DNA from 2 places in the Bradyrhizobium sp. 192 genome. Region 1 is predicted to be linked to the other one. Evidence: riboswitches for the same ligand, from Rfam matches in the RefSeq annotation. Region 1 holds a riboswitch; the other holds the start of a gene.
What was found. Region 1 has a riboswitch for fluoride ahead of IVB24_RS16710 (DUF190 domain-containing protein). Riboswitches for the same ligand answer to the same signal wherever they lie in the genome.

Region 1 (8,245 bases):
CATATCAGCAACGCGCAGGCCAACGCGGCGCCGAAGGTGCTGGAGACCAAGCCCGGTCCGCCGCCGGTGCTGACCAAGCGCGGCGCCGACATTTTGGTGCGCGTCGAGAAGCTGCTGGACGACGCAGCCAAGACCGCAAGGAAATCGGCGGATGCCGGCACCAAGGCGGCCAGGCCGTCCTCGGCGACGAGCGCGCTCGCCTTTCCGCAGAACTATGCGGAAGAAAATGCCAACGCTTCCGCCCCGCGCAAGAACTGATCGAAACAAGTGCGGTTGATCCTGATCACATTGACGGCCCTTCTGCTCGCGACGGTGGTCGGCCTGGGCGCGACCTGGATGACGACGACGCGCGGCACCGAGATCGGCGCGCTGACCATCGGCCCCTGGACCGCGCGCCCGCGCACCGGCACCGCCGACGTCGATCCCTATTCGCGCGCCACCATCGTGCGCAACGGCGAGCTGCCGATCGGCACCGGCGACGGCGTCGCCTTCACCGCCACCACCGACGACAAGAAGAAGGCGCTCGACGGCCGCTGCGACGTGATCGTCTCCGGCGTGACGCCGCCGGCGCGGTTCTGGACGCTGACGCTCTACGACCGCAAGGGCCACCTCGTCGCCAATTCGCTGCAGCGCTACGGCTTCACCAGCCAGGAGATCGTGCGGCAATCCGACGGCTCGTTCGAGATACGCATCGCCTCGCGCTCGCGCGCCGGCAACTGGCTGCCGACCGGCGGCATCGAGCGCTACGCCTTGATGCTCCGCCTTTACGACACCCCGGTCGGCGTTGCCACGCGCACCCAGCGCGATGCGCCGATGCCCTCCATCTCGACCGTGGGCTGCTCATGATCCGCCTGCTGTTCACCGTCGTTGCCGGCGTGGTGCTGGGCCTCGTGGTCCACCTCGTCAGCGTGCTGGCGCTGCCGCGGATCGCGACGCAGGACGCCTATTCGCGGCTGACGCCGATGACAAAGCTCAACGGCGTCAGCGAGCTTCCCCTCGCCGATCCGCAGACGTCGCCGATGCCGTTCATGGATCCCGCCTTTGCGCTGGCGATCTGCCGCTACGACCTCTCGAGCGGACCGATCAAGCTGACGGTGCCGGTGAGCCAGGCCTACACCTCGGTGTCGTTCTACACCCGCAACGAGATCGCCTACTACGCCATCAACGACCGCTCGGCGGGCCGCAAGGTGATCGAGCTCGACCTGATGACGGAAGCGCAGCACAGCGAGTTGCCGGAAGACGAAGAGATCACCGCGGCCGACCGCCTGATCATCGATTCTCCCAGCACCACCGGCCTGATCTTGATGAAGGCGCTCGCCCCCGAGCCCGGCCTGATGCCGCAGGCGCAAGCCACGCTTCAAGCCGCGAGCTGCGGCCCGCAGACCGAGCAGCCCGCCAAGGCCGAGGCGCCGCGCGGCCGGCGGTGATTGCACGCCTTTCGCGCACGCTCAAAACAAAAACTGCGAAAACAACCCCATGACGTATCCAACGCCGAGCAGCCAGTGCCCGTCCAAAATCAGGATGAATGTACTCAATCCCATAAGGGAGCGTGTGGCGTATCCACCGCAGAAACCGGCCATCACGAATTGCCGGCAGAGCGCGATTGATAGAGAGTTCGGAAGTCTTGTCATCTGTCACCCCTTTGGTTGAGGGCAACGGGACCGGCAGCGTACAAGCTCCTACCGGCGCGTTGCACCCGGTAGGAGCCATCAGCCTCGCGGCGGTTGTCGGGGGACTCCATCCCCATCGATACGAAGAATTACGCACGACTTCTTTTGAGGCAAGGCTTCTTTCAACAGTTAGGAACCGAACTGCGGCGGACGGCGCTACGCCGTATCGACACATTTTCTAGGCATCTGCTGCCCAACAAAGTGATATTGACAGCTTTGCTGTCCTACCGATAACTAAGCCCACGGTAATGGATTTCTGCCGGGCTTAGTGCCGAACCGCTTCCAGGAGAAGCTGATGATTCCTACTTGATTTGCCCTTGCGGCGAAGGAGTAGGGTCGTGCTTCGAGTTCTGATTTCAATCTTGTCGATCGTGATAACCGGCCGTTCAGGCGGTGTATCGTGATGTCGCCGGTTGGCTTCTTCGGTCTCCGCGCCGAGCAACTGCGTAGTCTGGTCAAGTGGATCGGCATCGTCGTGCCGATGGCCGCAGCCGTCGGATCTCTGTGCGCCCTCTTCCTGTGGGCGTTGGACCAGGCAACTCGCGCTCGCTTCGATTTTCCCTGGCTCATCTACGGCATGCCGATCGCCGGATTTTTGATGGTGCTGGCTTATCAGCACTTCGGTCGGTCCGCCGAGGGCGGCAACAATCTGATCGTCGAGCAGATCCATGAGCCGGGTGGCGGCGTCCCGCTCCGGATGGCGCCGCTCATCCTGGTGACGACCGTGTTGACTCATCTGGTCGGCGGCTCAGCCGGCCGCGAAGGCACGGCCGTCCAACTGGGCGGCAGCATCGCTGCTGCTTTCGCGAAGACGTTCAAGCTTTCGCAGGCGGACCTGCGCATTGTCCTGATGGCCGGTATCGCCGCCGGCTTCGGCGCGGTCTTCGGGACACCTATCGCAGGAGCGGTATTCGCACTCGAAGTGCTGACGATCGGCCGCATGCAGTACGAAGCGCTGCTGCCGTGTCTGATGGCAGCCATCGCCGGCGACTGGAGCTGTCACGCTTGGGGGATCGAGCACACCCACTACTCGATCGCTTATCTCGCGAACGCGACCGACGCGACCGGCTTTCACCTGAACGCGCTGTTGCTGTTCAAGGTGATTATCGCCGGCGGTCTCTTCGGTCTCGCGGCCCGCTTTTTCAGCGAATTCTCCCACCTGGTGACGGCGTCCTTCAAGGCCATATGTCCATACGCTCCTTTGCGCCCGGTCATTGCCAGCGTCATATTGATCGGTCTCGTCTACGCTTTGGGTACGCGGGAATATCTGGGCCTGGGTGTCTGGTCGCCCAACCCGGCCGACGCCACGATCGCCGGATTCTTTCTGCCCGGCCATGTCGATCACTGGAGCTGGCTGTGGAAGACGGTCTTCACCGTCGTCACACTGAGTAGCGGCTTCAAGGGCGGCGAGGTGACGCCTCTGTTCTTCATCGGCGCGGCGCTTGGAAACGCTCTCGCCGCGCTATTCGGCGCGCCGTCGGATCTGTTCGCGGGTCTCGGATTCGTCGCGGTGTTCGCCGGCGCGACCAACACGCCGCTCGCCTGCATGATCATGGGAGTGGAACTCTTCGGCTCACTTCATTCCGTCTACATCGCAGTCGCCTGCTTCGTGGCGTACCTCTGCAGCGGGCACTCCAGCATTTACATGTCGCAGCGCCTCGGCACACCCAAGACGGCAGCTGCGTACATTCCTCCCGATCTGTCCATGCGGCAGGTCCGGGATCTGAACGTCCAGGCCCTCGGCGACTTCGTCGACCGGGTCCAGTCACGCTCCAACATCCTCCCAATCCAAAAGAAAGAAGACGTCATGGCCCGCCATACGCTCGCCCACAAGGAAATCGGTATGATTCGCATCTACCTGAAGCCGCGCGAGAAGGCCGTTGGAGTTGGTCGTCGCTTCTTTGGCGCCCGTCCGCTCTACCGCGAATTGGTGATGCAGGCGAAGGCCGCGGGCATCATGAATGCGACCGCGCATCACACCCATTTCGGCTACAGCAACCGCGGCAAGCTCGAAGAAGAAGGCTATGAAGTGCCCAACCCGGAATTGACGATGTGCGTCGAACTCATCGCGCCGCGGTCGGATCTCGAGGAATTTTGCCGCACGCACGGCGATATGCTCAAACGCAAGGTTATCGTCTACAAGCACGTCGAACACTGGAATTTGACGGGGGACGTGGTCAAGATCGAAGAAGTGCTGCGCGCGTAGCCGTCGTGAAAAGCATCATCGGTTCGTGGTTCTTCTGGGCTCTCCTTTCGGCTGCGTTCGCCGCTCTCACGGCGATCTTCGCCAAGGTAGGTATCGAGAACGTCAATTCCGACTTCGCGACGCTCGTCCGGACCATCGTCATTCTGGCCACAGCAGGCGCCATCGTCTGGGCTACTGGGCACTGGCAGGACCCCTCAGGAGTCTCCGGGAAGACGTGGGTCTTCCTGGTCCTGTCAGGGGCTGCGACCGGGGCATCGTGGATCTGCTATTTCCGGGCCCTTAAACTGGGCGAGGCCGCCCGCGTCGCGCCGATCGACAAACTGAGCGTCGTGTTCGTATCGCTGTTCGCGGTCATGTTCCTGGGCGAGCGGCTCGCCCTACCGAACTGGCTCGGTGTGGTCATGATCGCCTGCGGGGCGGTGCTGATCGCGTATAGAGCCTAAGGCGGTCGTCGATGGACCGAAGAGCGATCAAGTCACTCAGGCTGTTCGGCGCAGCGGTCGGCGTCGTCGCTGCCTTGGCCGGCGGATGGGCCGGCTATTTGCGCTTGAGCGGCAATTTTCACGTCGTCGACGACGGTGCCGTCTATCGATCGGGGCAGCTTAGCGGCTTTCAGTTCTCGACCCGTATCCGTGAGAACGGCATCCGCACAATCATCAACCTCCGCGGCAACAACGCCGGCAGCCCTTGGTACGACGACGAGCTCAAGGCGAGTGATGCAACCGGCGTCAGTCACGTCGATTTCCCGATCTCGGCGAGCCGGGAATTGAACGATCAGCAGGTTGCCCAACTCGTTGGATTGCTGACCACCTCGCCACGGCCCATCCTCATTCACTGCGAGGGTGGAGCCGATCGCACCGGGTTGGCTTCGGCGCTGTATAAGCTGATGATCGACAAGAGCCCCCCGTCGGAGGCGGCGGCTCAACTTTCATTCCGTTACGGCCATTTTCCCTGGTTCTGGAGCGGCACCGACGCGATGGACGTCACGTTCGCCCGGACCGTCTCGCACATGCTCCTCACGCGGTAGGCAGCGTCATGGCGCGGATTGGAAATGCCCGGACGATCGCCGACATAGAGTACGTCGTCGATCCCCCGGGGGCGGGGAGTGACGTGACCACCTGGACGTCGCATGGCGTGACATGCTCGATTGACCGGCACCGGTTCAGCGGCCAGGCCTACGCCTTTGTTTTCGAGGTCTTGGACCTGCGGCTCGAAGCACCGTCGAGGCAGCGTTGGCACGTCGTCATCATCAATGAGCTCTGGCGTTTCCGCGACGCCAAAGCCGAGTCACGCGGAAGCAAGTCGCTTCGCGTGCTGCAGGGCAAACCCAACGACGTCTTGAGCTGGATGCGGCGGTGTCGCGACTCGAAACTGTCCGGCAAGGAAGGGCTTTCGCGGTGAAATCGGGCACGTAGCTTGCGATGTTCGCCGCCTATCTCTCCTCGGTCGGATGCACCCATTTGTAGGGCGTGATGCTTCGCGTGGCGGTCAGCTTGATCATGTGGACCGGCGGTGCGGAACATGACCGGCACTTGAGCGAAGCCTCCAGCTTCCAGATCGGCGTATCGCGGGGACGACGGATCGCATCGAGCGGCAGGCTCGCGCGTGCTTTGCACCTGTTGCACTCGACCTCGAGCCAGCCCATGCCACCGTTGAGGCATTGCGCGATCGTCGGAGACGGCTGTGAAGGGCCACCGTAACCTTCCATCCGGACCGACCAGGCTTCGGCTTCAGCGCGGTCGGCCTCGCGAACGGCCTTCCTGGCCTCCTCGCGCGCGTGCTTGGCCGAAATTTCCGCACCCAGAATTCGGCCGCCCCAGATGACCTCGCGTGATTTGGTGCTCATGCCGCGATCAAAGCTGCGCTCGGCGGCGCTGGCAAATTATCGATAGCTGGTAGGCTGGATCCGCAATTTGATGCTGCCGGTCGTGGGTGTGGAAAACCGGCGCTGCAGATCCCCCCGCGATGCCGCGACACCGAAGGCCTGGCGTCGAAGGCCCGGCGTGGCAGCAGCTGTCAAGCGACAGTAGGACGCAACTTCAAATCGCTTGCGTCGTTGAAGCCGCGCGTCCCGGGAGTTATCGATCTGCGATACCTGCCTTCGACCGGGAGAAACGAATGAGCACCATCACCGGCGGCTGTCACTGCGGCGCAATCCGTTACGAGGTCGAGGGCGACGCGATCGTGCATGCGCTGTGTCACTGCCGCGATTGCCGGCTCCACGCCGGCGCTCCCGTCGTCGGCTGGACGATGTATCCGGAGAGCGCACTCAAGGTGACCAAAGGCGAGCCCAAGGTCTACAATTCCTCGGAACACGGCCGGCGACACTTTTGCGGCCATTGCGGCACCGGCCTGTTCTATGTCAATGCCGACATGCTGCCCGGCATCATCGACATCCAGAGCGCGACTTACGACGATCCCGATGCCGTGCCGGCGACGATGCACATCCAGGTCGCCGAGCGGCTTCCCTGGATGGAGCACGCGCACGAACTGCCGACGTTCGAGCGCTATCCGCCGCAGCCATAGCGGCGGAAAGAGCCACAGCGGGCGACACTGCTGCGGCCTCCCCCCTCAATGGGCCCGGCACCGCTTGCGGCCGACGATCGAAGAGGTCGGCAAGCCGGTCAGGTTCGGCACCACACGGCCAAGGTCGAAGGCGACACGCCGGCGCTGACGATCCCCACCGCGATGATGGCGAGCGCCACCGTGTTTCTCAGCCATCCCGCGGTCGCACGGCGCCGTAGCAACGGAAGTCCCAACCCGGCACCGAGCAGGACCGGAAGGGTGCCGAGGCCGAAGCCGCTCATCGCCAGCGCGCCTCCGAGCCACGAGCCGGACAGCATGGCGTAGAACAATGCCGCATAGACCATGGCACAAGGCAGAAAGCCCCAGACCGCACCGCTGACGAACAGCCCCAGCGTCGGTGGCAGATTCGTCGCACGCGCGGCCGTGCTGATCCTGGCGCTGACCGCCCCAGCCAGCCGCGACAGCCCCGCCGGCAGCGACAGCACTTCGAGCATCGAAAGTCCGATCCAGGCGAGAGCCGCGGCCGCGGCCCAGCGCAGGATCGCATGGGCGAATGCGTGGTCGAACGATCCGAACACGCTCGATCCGATCGCGCCCACCGTGGCGCCTGCCAGCATGTAGGCCGAGATGCGCCCCGCGTTGATCAGAACCGTCGTCGTCAGCAGACCCCGCCGCGGCCGGTTCGAACCGAAGTCGGCGGCGAAGTGCAAGGAGGAAGCGATGCCTGCACACATGCCGAAGCAATGCAGGCTCGAGGAAAAGCCCAGCAGGAGCCCGGCGATGAACAGCGGCTGGTCGAAATCGAACATTGCGGACGCAATTCATCCGAATTCGTCCTTGACGGCATTGCGCCAGGTCAAAGTCCCGCTACGTGCCGTCAATCGTCGACCAGCAGCTCCCTGGTTCCGATCGCCAGCGATCCGAAAGCGAAGGCAACCGCGGCTGGGGATCAGCTTCTGAACACGTCGAACGTCACGCGGCGACGTCATCACGTCCGCCGCGCGACGCCCTCGGCACCGGCTCGTCGCGCCCACAGCAACGCCAACGGCCCCAGCGCGATTCCGGCCGCCAGCACGATGAACACCAGCAGCCATCCGCCCGCACTCTGCGGACCGCCGGCCATGTCGAGTGCGACGCCGGTGACCCACGCGCCGAGCGCCGACAAGCCGAAGCCGACCGTGGAATGCAGGGCCAGCGTTGCACCGCGATGCTCGGAGACGGCCGCGGCCGACATACCTGCGGTCAATGCGCCTGAATCAGCCGGCACCGTCAGGCCGTACATCATCAGCAGCAGCGCGAGCACCCATGCGGGGGCCGTTGCATTGAGACCGATCACCAGCGCGACACAGGCCGAAGCGACCATCACGACCGTGATGGCCCGATGCCGCCCGAATTTCAGAGCGGCCTCGTTGCCGAGGATACTGGCCGGCATCGAGATCACCGCAAAGCAGAAGCTCATCAGCACGGGCGTCATCCAGGACGGCCCGCCTTGATGCGCGACGACGAAGGTCCAGAACCCGACCAGCCAGGTGCGAATGCCATACAGCTCGAAGCAGTGAGCACCGTAACCGAGGATGTAGCCGAGCGCCTCACGATTGGCGAACACGGGTGCGAAATTCAGCAGCCGTCCCGTCCTCGGGACAGGCCGATGGCCCCCGATCAGAAGGCACGCGATCACCATCGCGATGGGGCCGACGCCGGTGACGTAGAACGCGGTCCGCCATCCCCAGCGATCGGCGAGGACTTGTGCAACGAGGAACGACAGGCCGACGCCGACCGAGAAGCTCGACGTGTACAGCGTCACCGCCCGCGAGGTGTCGCCTGCGGGCAAACGGTCGGTCAA
Region 2 (8,245 bases), 540 kb from region 1:
GCGTCCGCCGGAACTGGTGATGCGATCCTAACGCCGAAGGCCACTCAGGGCCGGCGACTCGCCGGGCAGCATGTTCGATCTGATATCGCTATCCATGCGGCCGGAATCCTGCTGGATGAAACCGGCTCCGAACGACAGGCTGAGGTTGGAGGTCGGCTTGAATTCGACACCGGCAAATGCGCTGGTGCCGGGTGCCGCGCCGGTCAACGGCGCAACCGAGCTGCCGATGCCATTGCCATATTTCAACGTGTCGAAACCGGCGAAGAATGTCACGGGCATGCCACCCATCGTCTTGGTGTTGTAGCCGAACTGCGTGCTGTCAAATGAGAGCGCACTGAAATTGCCGGCAAGTCCGTTCTGACCGAGGCCGGTCTGACTGAACCCGCTCCAATTGAGATTGCCGCGCTGGCTGCCGACGAAGAAGCCATTCGACCCGCTGCGCCAATCCGCACCGCCGGCATTGAAGCTGGCGAAATTACCGTCAGTATCGGAACTCTGGCCCGCGCCACCGCCGAGGCCGAAAGGCCCGCCGGGGATCCAATATTGCAGCGGCGCAACCTGCGCATAGGCGGGTGCTGCGGTCAGGCAAAGCACGGAAAGCAGAGTTGCAAGATGACGTGATGAGACGAGGCTGGGCATAGAAGGCTACCGTGAGGACTTTTGCGAATTATACGCCTCGAACATCCCCAATGCCAGCGGAGCCCCCCCGCCAACGTCGCAGCCGCAGCTTGGCGATCGATCCGTGTTAGCGGCTTCGAACAGGCCTGCACGATTCTGAGAGAGGCGACCGACAGTTAAAGCCACCGGCGCAATCCGGCGCACCGCGGCCGTGAAAGCTATGCCGTCTTGTCGACGGTGGACGACGTGTCGGCCGGCGGATATTTCGTCACCGGCACCATGAAGGATTTGGTGCCGACCTGATAGATGACCTTGCCGTTCTGCCCGTCATCGGTCGCGATCTGCGTCTGCCCGAACATGATGACGTTCTTGTAGACGTAGCCGGTGCCCTGGCGCGTGATGCCGTCGGTGGTGACGCTGACCTGCGCTTCCTTGCCATTGACCGCGAGCACCTTGAAGCTCGCGCTCTTGCCGTTGTCGCTGGAATAACCGCCCCAGCTTCCCATGAGACGGCTGTCGGAAGCCGGTGGGGCTTGCTTCTCGAGGTTCGCGGTCTGCTTGCCGGCGCCTCCGAAGGAGAACAGCATCACCATGTTCTTGCCGTCCTTGGTGCCGACCGTGACCCCGCCGAAGGTGATGAGCGTGCCCTGGACCTCGGCAAAGCCGCGCTCGGTATGCCCGTTATGGGTGTACTCGACCTGCGCCCGGGCACCGCGGATGTTCACGACCTTGAAGCCGACGGGCTGATTGCCGTTGCCCACCCAATTGCCCTTCCAATCGCCGACCAGCGCGCTCTGGTGGTACAGACGCTCGTTGGCGGGCGAAATCTGGTTGGTGCTCGATGAGATGACGGCCATTGGAGTGCTCGGTGACAGGTCTGACAAACCCGCTTTCGTTCGCCTCGGCAATATCAGGATGCTGGCTGGAAACGAACAGAAACCGACTGATTAGGGCCATGCACCGGTTAACGGGCCATTAACTCACGTGCCGGTTGGATGGACAAAAGGTCTCAGCCGGCAGCTTCAGCGCCCCCAGCGGTCCGACCAGATCTTCTCGCCGATCAGGCAGTTGGCGCGCGGTTCCTTGTCGGCGACGCGCATCACTGGACGGTCCGGCGTGCGGCCGGCGACCTCCATCAGCAGCTTGGTGCGGATCGCCTCCTTGAACTTGTCGCGGTCCTTGATCGTGATGACGAAGGAGCCGGGACCGCCGGTGACGCAATCCTCGTAGTAGAGATCGAGATTGTCGATATCCATGGTCGAATAGGACGGCTCCTTGACCATGATCGGCAGGCCGTTGATGACGATGCCCTTCTCCAGCGCGGCATCCCGCGCCACCGTGACCGGGCCGCCATTGTTGTTGGGGCCGTCGCCGGAAATGTCGATGACGCGGCGCAAGCCCCGATAGGGATCCTCGTCGAACAGCGGCATCGCGAACGTGATCGCGCCGGAGATCGAGGTGCGCGAGGCGCGCCGGATCGGCGTCTTCATGATCTCGGCGGCGACCGCATCCGCCGTCTCCGGACCGTCGACCAGCCGCCAGGGGATGATGATCTTCTGGTCGCTCGAGGCCGCCCACTCGAAATAGGTCACCGCGATCCGGCCGTTCGGGCCGAGCTTCAGCGCTTGAAGGAACTCCTTCGACTGGATCGCCTGCGCGTAGCCTTCGCGCTGGATCGCGAGTTCGTCCATGTCCATGGAGTAAGACACGTCGACGGCGAGGATCAGCTCGACGTCGACCGTCTGCGTGTCCCTGTCGGCCGCAAACCGCCGCGGCTCGTTCTTTGGCGGTTCGAATTTCGGTCCTGGTGCCGCGATGCCCGCGACGTCCCCTCCGGCAAACATGCCGGCCACCAGCACAGCCCCGATCGAGAACAGCAAGCGCATCGCAGTCTCCCGTCGTATGACGCGATGGTGACATGCAATCGCCGAGCCGCAAAGGGCGAAGATCGCTCACGCTTCACATTCGAGTTAAGGATTGGCGAGTTAAGGATTTGCGAGCCAAGAAGCTGCGGCTTAGGGATGTGCGCGCCTTGCGCAAAGCTGCCACCGTGTTGCCGCGCTCGCGCCGCCGGAACACGCCGGATCGCTCGCATCATTGGGCTCACGATGCGCGAAGCCGGAACGACGAACCGGGGACAGAGCGCTCGCCCACTTGTCCGAAGCGATTTCCGTGCTAGGTTGGCCGCACAGATGGGGATGGAGTCCCCCGATAACCGCCCGGCGGTCTTTGACCGTGATGGGCTGATGACTCCTGCTTGAGGAGGGGTGTTCTTTGCGCCTCTGCCTTCGGCGGGAGCATGGACAAACCCGCCAATGGCGGGTTTTTTGTTGTCTGGCGGCAAAGGACAGGAGAAGGCGAAGACGTGACGACGACACCGAATGCTGCACGCCGCGCGCTGCCCAGGGGGATCTGGGTGCTCGGCTTCGTCTCGATGCTGATGGACATCTCCTCCGAGATGATCCACGCGCTGCTGCCGGTCTATCTCGTCACCGTGCTCGGCGCTTCGACGCTCACCGTCGGCTTCATCGAGGGCATCGCGGAGGCGACGGCCTCGATCACCAAGATCTTTTCCGGCGCATTGTCCGACTGGCTCGGCAAGCGCAAGCTGCTCGCGGCGCTCGGCTATGGCCTCGCGGCCTTCACCAAGCCGCTATTCCCGCTTGCGCCCAGCATCGGATGGCTGGTGGCGGCGCGCTTCGTCGACCGCGTCGGCAAGGGCATTCGCGGCGCGCCGCGCGATGCGCTGATCGCCGATATCGCACCTCGCGGCCTGCGCGGGGCCAGCTTCGGCCTGCGGCAGTCGCTCGACACCATCGGCGCCTTCGTCGGACCGCTCGTGGCGATCGGCATGATGTGGTGGACCGCTGACAACTTTGCCGCGGTGTTCTGGGTGGCGGTGCTGCCGGCATTCCTGTCCTTTGGACTGATCGCGTTCGCGGTGAGCGAGCCGGATCCGGATCCGGGCCGGGAGCCTGCAGGGAATCCGCTCAATCTCGCCGCGATGCGGCAGCTCGGCGCGGTCTATTGGCGCGTCGTGGCCGTCGGAATCGTCTTCACCCTCGCGCGCTTCAGCGAGGCCTTTTTGATCCTGCGCGCACAGAACATCGGACTCAATGTGATGTGGGTGCCGGCGGTGCTGGTGCTGATGAACGTCGTCTATGCGCTGTCGGCCTATCCGGCCGGCGTGCTCTCGGACCGGATCAACCGGACCGGCCTGCTCGCGCTCGGGCTCGTGTTCCTCGCCGGGGCCGATCTCGCGCTGGCACTGCTGCCGAGCCTCGGCGGCCTCGCCCTCGGTGTCGTGCTGTGGGGGCTGCATATGGGACTGACGCAAGGATTGCTCTCGGCGCTCGTCGCCGACGCCGCGCCGCCCAGCCTGCGTGGCACCGCGTTCGGCTATTTCAACCTGTTCACCGGCCTTGCCTTGCTGGCCGCGAGTGTGATCGCCGGCGCGCTGTGGGACACCTATGGTCCGGCCGGCACATTCCTCGCAGGGCTCGGATTCGCATTGATCGCGCTCGTGGGTCTGCTCGCCGTCGGCAACGGCCTCGCTGCGGAGGACAAATGATGCAATTCGCAAACAGGGGAACGAGAGCTTGAACATTCAGTCCATTCTCGCCGTGGCCGCCGGCGGCGCCCTCGGCGCGGTCGTCCGCTATCTCGTCGCGATCGGCTCGGGCCGGGCGTTCGGCACGGATTTTCCATGGGGCACGCTGATCATCAACGTGACCGGATCGTTCCTGATCGGCACCTTCACCGCGCTATTCGCAACCAGATGGAACCTGCCGCAGGCCGCGCGGATTTTCCTGACCGTCGGAATTTGCGGTGGCTACACCACGTTCTCGACCTTCTCGCTGGATGCCTGGTACCTGATCGAGCGCGGCCAGACATGGGCATCCGCCGCCTACATGATCGCATCGGTCGTCTTGTCGGTCGGCGCCCTGATCGCCGCGCTCCATCTCGTTCGCGCCCTTCCCTAGCCGGGAGCAGGCGCGTTCGATGCATCGCTGCCAGTCACGACGGCATGACGGAAGCCATCCTGCCTTGGAGAGGCCCCTCATCCTGGAGTATGATGTGCCGGCTGCTCGCTCATCAGGGCGAGAGCGTTTTGGGATACGATGAGCGGCACCACCACAAAACCGAAGACACGGACCAGGACCAAGGTCGAACGGCCGAAGCTGCACAAGGTCATCCTGATCAACGACGACTACACGCCGCGCGAGTTCGTCACGATGATCCTGAAGGCCGAGTTCCGCATGACCGAGGATCAGGCCTACAAGGTGATGATCACGGCCCACAAGCTGGGCGCCTGCGTCGTCGCCGTGTTCACCAAGGACGTCGCCGAAACCAAGGCCACGCGCGCCACTGACGCGGCCCGCACCAAGGGCTATCCGCTGCTGTTCACGACCGAGCCGGAGGAATAACAGGCACGGTCTGTCCCCTTCGGGTCAATTTTAGCGATCGGCGCTACCGCAGGTTTAATCTCCTGTGTCACCACAACGCGATGACAGTCGCACTGCGCAAACAGCTCGCACTCGAGCGAGCCCGCCCCGAAACCTCGTTCGGTCCGTTCAAGCTGCTGCACGCTTTGCCCTGGCTGATCCTCGCGGCCGCCATGCGCGTGATCGCGTTCGGCGGCGGCGGCGTGGCGCTGCCGGCCATCATCGTTGCCGACATTTCGGTGCTGCTGGCCTTCTTTGCGACGGCACGACAATCGATCGAGGCGGCCGGCGGCCAATCCTCGCTCGGGACGCTGACAATGGGCGAGCAGTTCAAGCTCTCCTTCTCGATCCTGTGGCGGATCATGCTCGTGATGATCGCAGCGGCGCTCGGCGGCGCAACGATCGGCTACGGGGCTTCGTATCATCTGATGGCGGGCCTCGACGGCATGGCATTCGACCAGTTCACCCATCCCGGTCGATTCTGGAGCGCATGGATCGCCGCACTCGTGCTGCTCATGATCCTCCGCGCCGAGCGTGACGACGGCAGGGTCGCCTTGTTCGCCGCGATCGGCGAATTCGCACGGCGCGGGCTGTGGCTCGGCGCTGCCGTCATCGTGCTCGGCGCCGTCAACGTCGCCCTCGCCTATGGACAGGAAGCCGTGCGGATCGCGATCTGGAATTTCTGGCAGACCTCGTCGGCGACGCAGTTCACCAAGAACCTGATCTATTTCGTCTTCATCTTCAGTTTCGCGATGCTGCGGCTGTGGATCACCCTGACGATCCTGACGCTCGGACTGAGACAATCATATGTTCGCGCCGACTAGTTCCGGCGGCAGGAGCATGCGCTAGGCCATCACCACCGGCGTTTCCTCCGCGAGCCCATACACGCGCTGCGCCCTGGAAAATCCCGCGATCGGAAATTCACCGAGCTCGCGCCAGTCGTGTCGGCAGGCGTTCGCAAAGACTTCCGAGACCACGACGGTGCGGCCGAGCCTCCCTGCGATCTTCTCCAGCCGTGCCGCGAGATTGACGGCGGGTCCTATGCAGGTGAAGTCGAGACGGTTGCCGCCGCCGATATTGCCGTAGAGGATGTTGCCGACATGCAGCGCGACGCCGAAGCGGAAGCGCTCGACGGCGTCGCCGACCGGAAAGGCGAGCGCCTCGACGCTGGCGCGGGATTCGCGCGCGGCCTCCAGCACGCGCGCGCAGACATGTGCGGCATCGTCGACATATTCGTCGATCGGGAACACCGCCAGCAGTCCGTCGCCCATGAACTTCAGCACTTCGCCGCCACGGCTCCGGATCGCGGTGACCTGGCAGTCGAAATAATGATTGAGGATCTCGACCACGGTCTCGGGCGGCAGCCGGTCCGAAAGCGCGGTGAAGCCGCGCAGATCCGACAGCCAGATCGCGGCCTGCATGGTGTCGTTGTGGCCGCGGCGGATCTGGCCGCCGAGGATGCGCGCGCCGGCACGGTTGCCGACATAAGTGTCGAGCAGCACCTCGGCGGTGCGGCGCTGCGAGATGATCTCGATGATGCGCGCCAGAGGTTCGATGATCACGCGCAGTGCCGCGACCTGATCCGGATTGAAGCCTCCCGGCTGCCGCGTGCTCACGCTCATCGCATGACCGGTGCCGTCGAGAAAGCCAAGCGGCAGCGCAAGATAGTCGGTCGCGCCCTCGTTCCTGAGGTCGAGCAGAAGGGGAAAGCGCTCGGCATCAGGACCATTCGGATCGCCCCTCACCTCGACGGCGTTGTTGAACAGGATGCTCAGGGGGCTCGCCTGGAATTCCGGCGTGTTCTGAATGTCGAAATCGACCGAGCCTATCTGAATTTCGGGGGCGCCCCGGGTCCAGATGAAGTTGCGGCCAAAGACCTCCGGGTGCAGCGTTCGGATGAAAACGCCCACGCGCCAGAGCGGCAGTCCGGCCTCGACCATGCGCTCGCAACACTCGACCATCCAGGAGTCGGGGTTGTCGACAGGGTGCCGGGCCGAGATCAGCCAGTCGACGACATTCTGATGCGAAACGGTGGTCATCGGTGCATCGTGCCGGATTGCCGGCTGTATCGCCAGCGTCAAGATGCAGCGGTCAGCCGATTTGACCGCGGTGGCGCAGGAAATGATCTGCCAGCACGCAGGCCATCATGGCTTCGCCGACGGGGACGGCGCGGATGCCGACGCAGGGGTCGTGGCGGCCCTTGGTGAAGATCTCGGTGTCCGCACCTTTGCGATCGACGGTGAGACGCGGCTGCAGGATCGAGGAGGTCGGCTTCACCGCGAAGCGCACCACGATCGGCTGTCCCGTGGAGATGCCGCCCAGCACGCCGCCCGCATGGTTGGACAGGAAGCGCGTGCCGTCATTGCCGGTGCGCATCTCGTCGGCGTTCTCTTCGCCGGTCAACTCGGCGGCGCCGAAACCAGCGCCGATCTCGACGCCCTTCACCGCGTTAATGGTCATCATCGCGCCCGCCAGATCGGAATCGAGCTTGGCGTAGATCGGCGCACCAAGGCCGGCCGGCACGCCTTCGGCGACCACCTCGATCACCGCGCCGATCGAGGAGCCGCTCTTGCGGATGCCGTCGAGATAGGTCTCGAAGAACGCGGCCTTGTCCTTGTCCGGGCAGAAGAACGGATTCTTGGCGATCTCGTCCCAGTCCCACTTGCCGCGGTCGATCTTGTGCGGGCCGATCTGCACCAGTGCGCCGCGCACCCTGACGTCAGGCAGCACCTTTCGCGCGATCGCACCGGCGGCGACGCGCGTCGCCGTCTCGCGCGCCGAGGAGCGGCCGCCGCCGCGATAATCGCGCAGGCCATATTTGGCCTCATAGGTGAAGTCGGCGTGACCGGGCCGGAACTTGTCCTTGATCTCCGAATAGTCCTTCGAGCGCTGGTCGGTGTTCTCGATCAGGAGTCCGATCGGGGTGCCCGTCGTCACCTGCACGCCGGTCTCCGGATGCGCCATCACGCCGGAGAGAATCTTGACCTGATCCAGCTCCTGGCGCTGGGTGGTGAAGCGCGACTGGCCCGGCCGGCGGCGATCGAGATCGCCCTGGATGTCGGCCTCGGTGAGCGGGATCATGGGCGGACAGCCGTCGACCACGCAGCCGATCGCCACCCCATGGCTCTCGCCGAAGGTGGTGACGCGGAACATGTGGCCGAAGGTGTTGAAGGACATGCCGG

Region 2: it holds a riboswitch for fluoride, as region 1 does, so the genes downstream of both, IVB24_RS14300 (MFS transporter) here and IVB24_RS16710 (DUF190 domain-containing protein) in region 1, are expected to answer to the same signal.

Annotation. Positions count from the first base shown of each region.
Region 1 is NZ_CP064690.1:3,675,419-3,683,663, reverse strand. It holds gene IVB24_RS16725 (PBP1A family penicillin-binding protein) at 1-258, shown strand, start outside; gene IVB24_RS16720 (DUF1214 domain-containing protein) at 268-846, shown strand; gene IVB24_RS16715 (DUF1254 domain-containing protein) at 843-1,427, shown strand; fluoride riboswitch at 1,694-1,754, opposite strand; fluoride riboswitch at 1,906-1,982, shown strand; gene IVB24_RS16710 (DUF190 domain-containing protein) at 2,074-3,876, shown strand; gene IVB24_RS16705 (EamA family transporter) at 3,882-4,319, shown strand; gene IVB24_RS16700 (dual specificity protein phosphatase family protein) at 4,331-4,903, shown strand; gene IVB24_RS16695 (hypothetical protein) at 4,987-5,277, shown strand; gene IVB24_RS16690 (hypothetical protein) at 5,309-5,722, opposite strand; gene IVB24_RS16685 (GFA family protein) at 5,995-6,402, shown strand; gene IVB24_RS16680 (sulfite exporter TauE/SafE family protein) at 6,501-7,211, opposite strand; gene IVB24_RS16675 (MFS transporter) at 7,391-8,245, opposite strand, start outside.
Region 2 is NZ_CP064690.1:3,131,654-3,139,898, reverse strand. It holds gene IVB24_RS14320 (Tat pathway signal protein) at 1-31, shown strand, start outside; gene IVB24_RS14315 (hypothetical protein) at 28-639, opposite strand; gene IVB24_RS14310 (hypothetical protein) at 837-1,475, opposite strand; gene IVB24_RS14305 (DUF1194 domain-containing protein) at 1,641-2,504, opposite strand; fluoride riboswitch at 2,804-2,881, shown strand; gene IVB24_RS14300 (MFS transporter) at 2,918-4,189, shown strand; gene crcB (fluoride efflux transporter CrcB) at 4,218-4,601, shown strand; gene clpS (ATP-dependent Clp protease adapter ClpS) at 4,740-5,045, shown strand; gene IVB24_RS14285 (hypothetical protein) at 5,126-5,887, shown strand; gene IVB24_RS14280 (adenylate/guanylate cyclase domain-containing protein) at 5,909-7,102, opposite strand; gene aroC (chorismate synthase) at 7,155-8,240, opposite strand.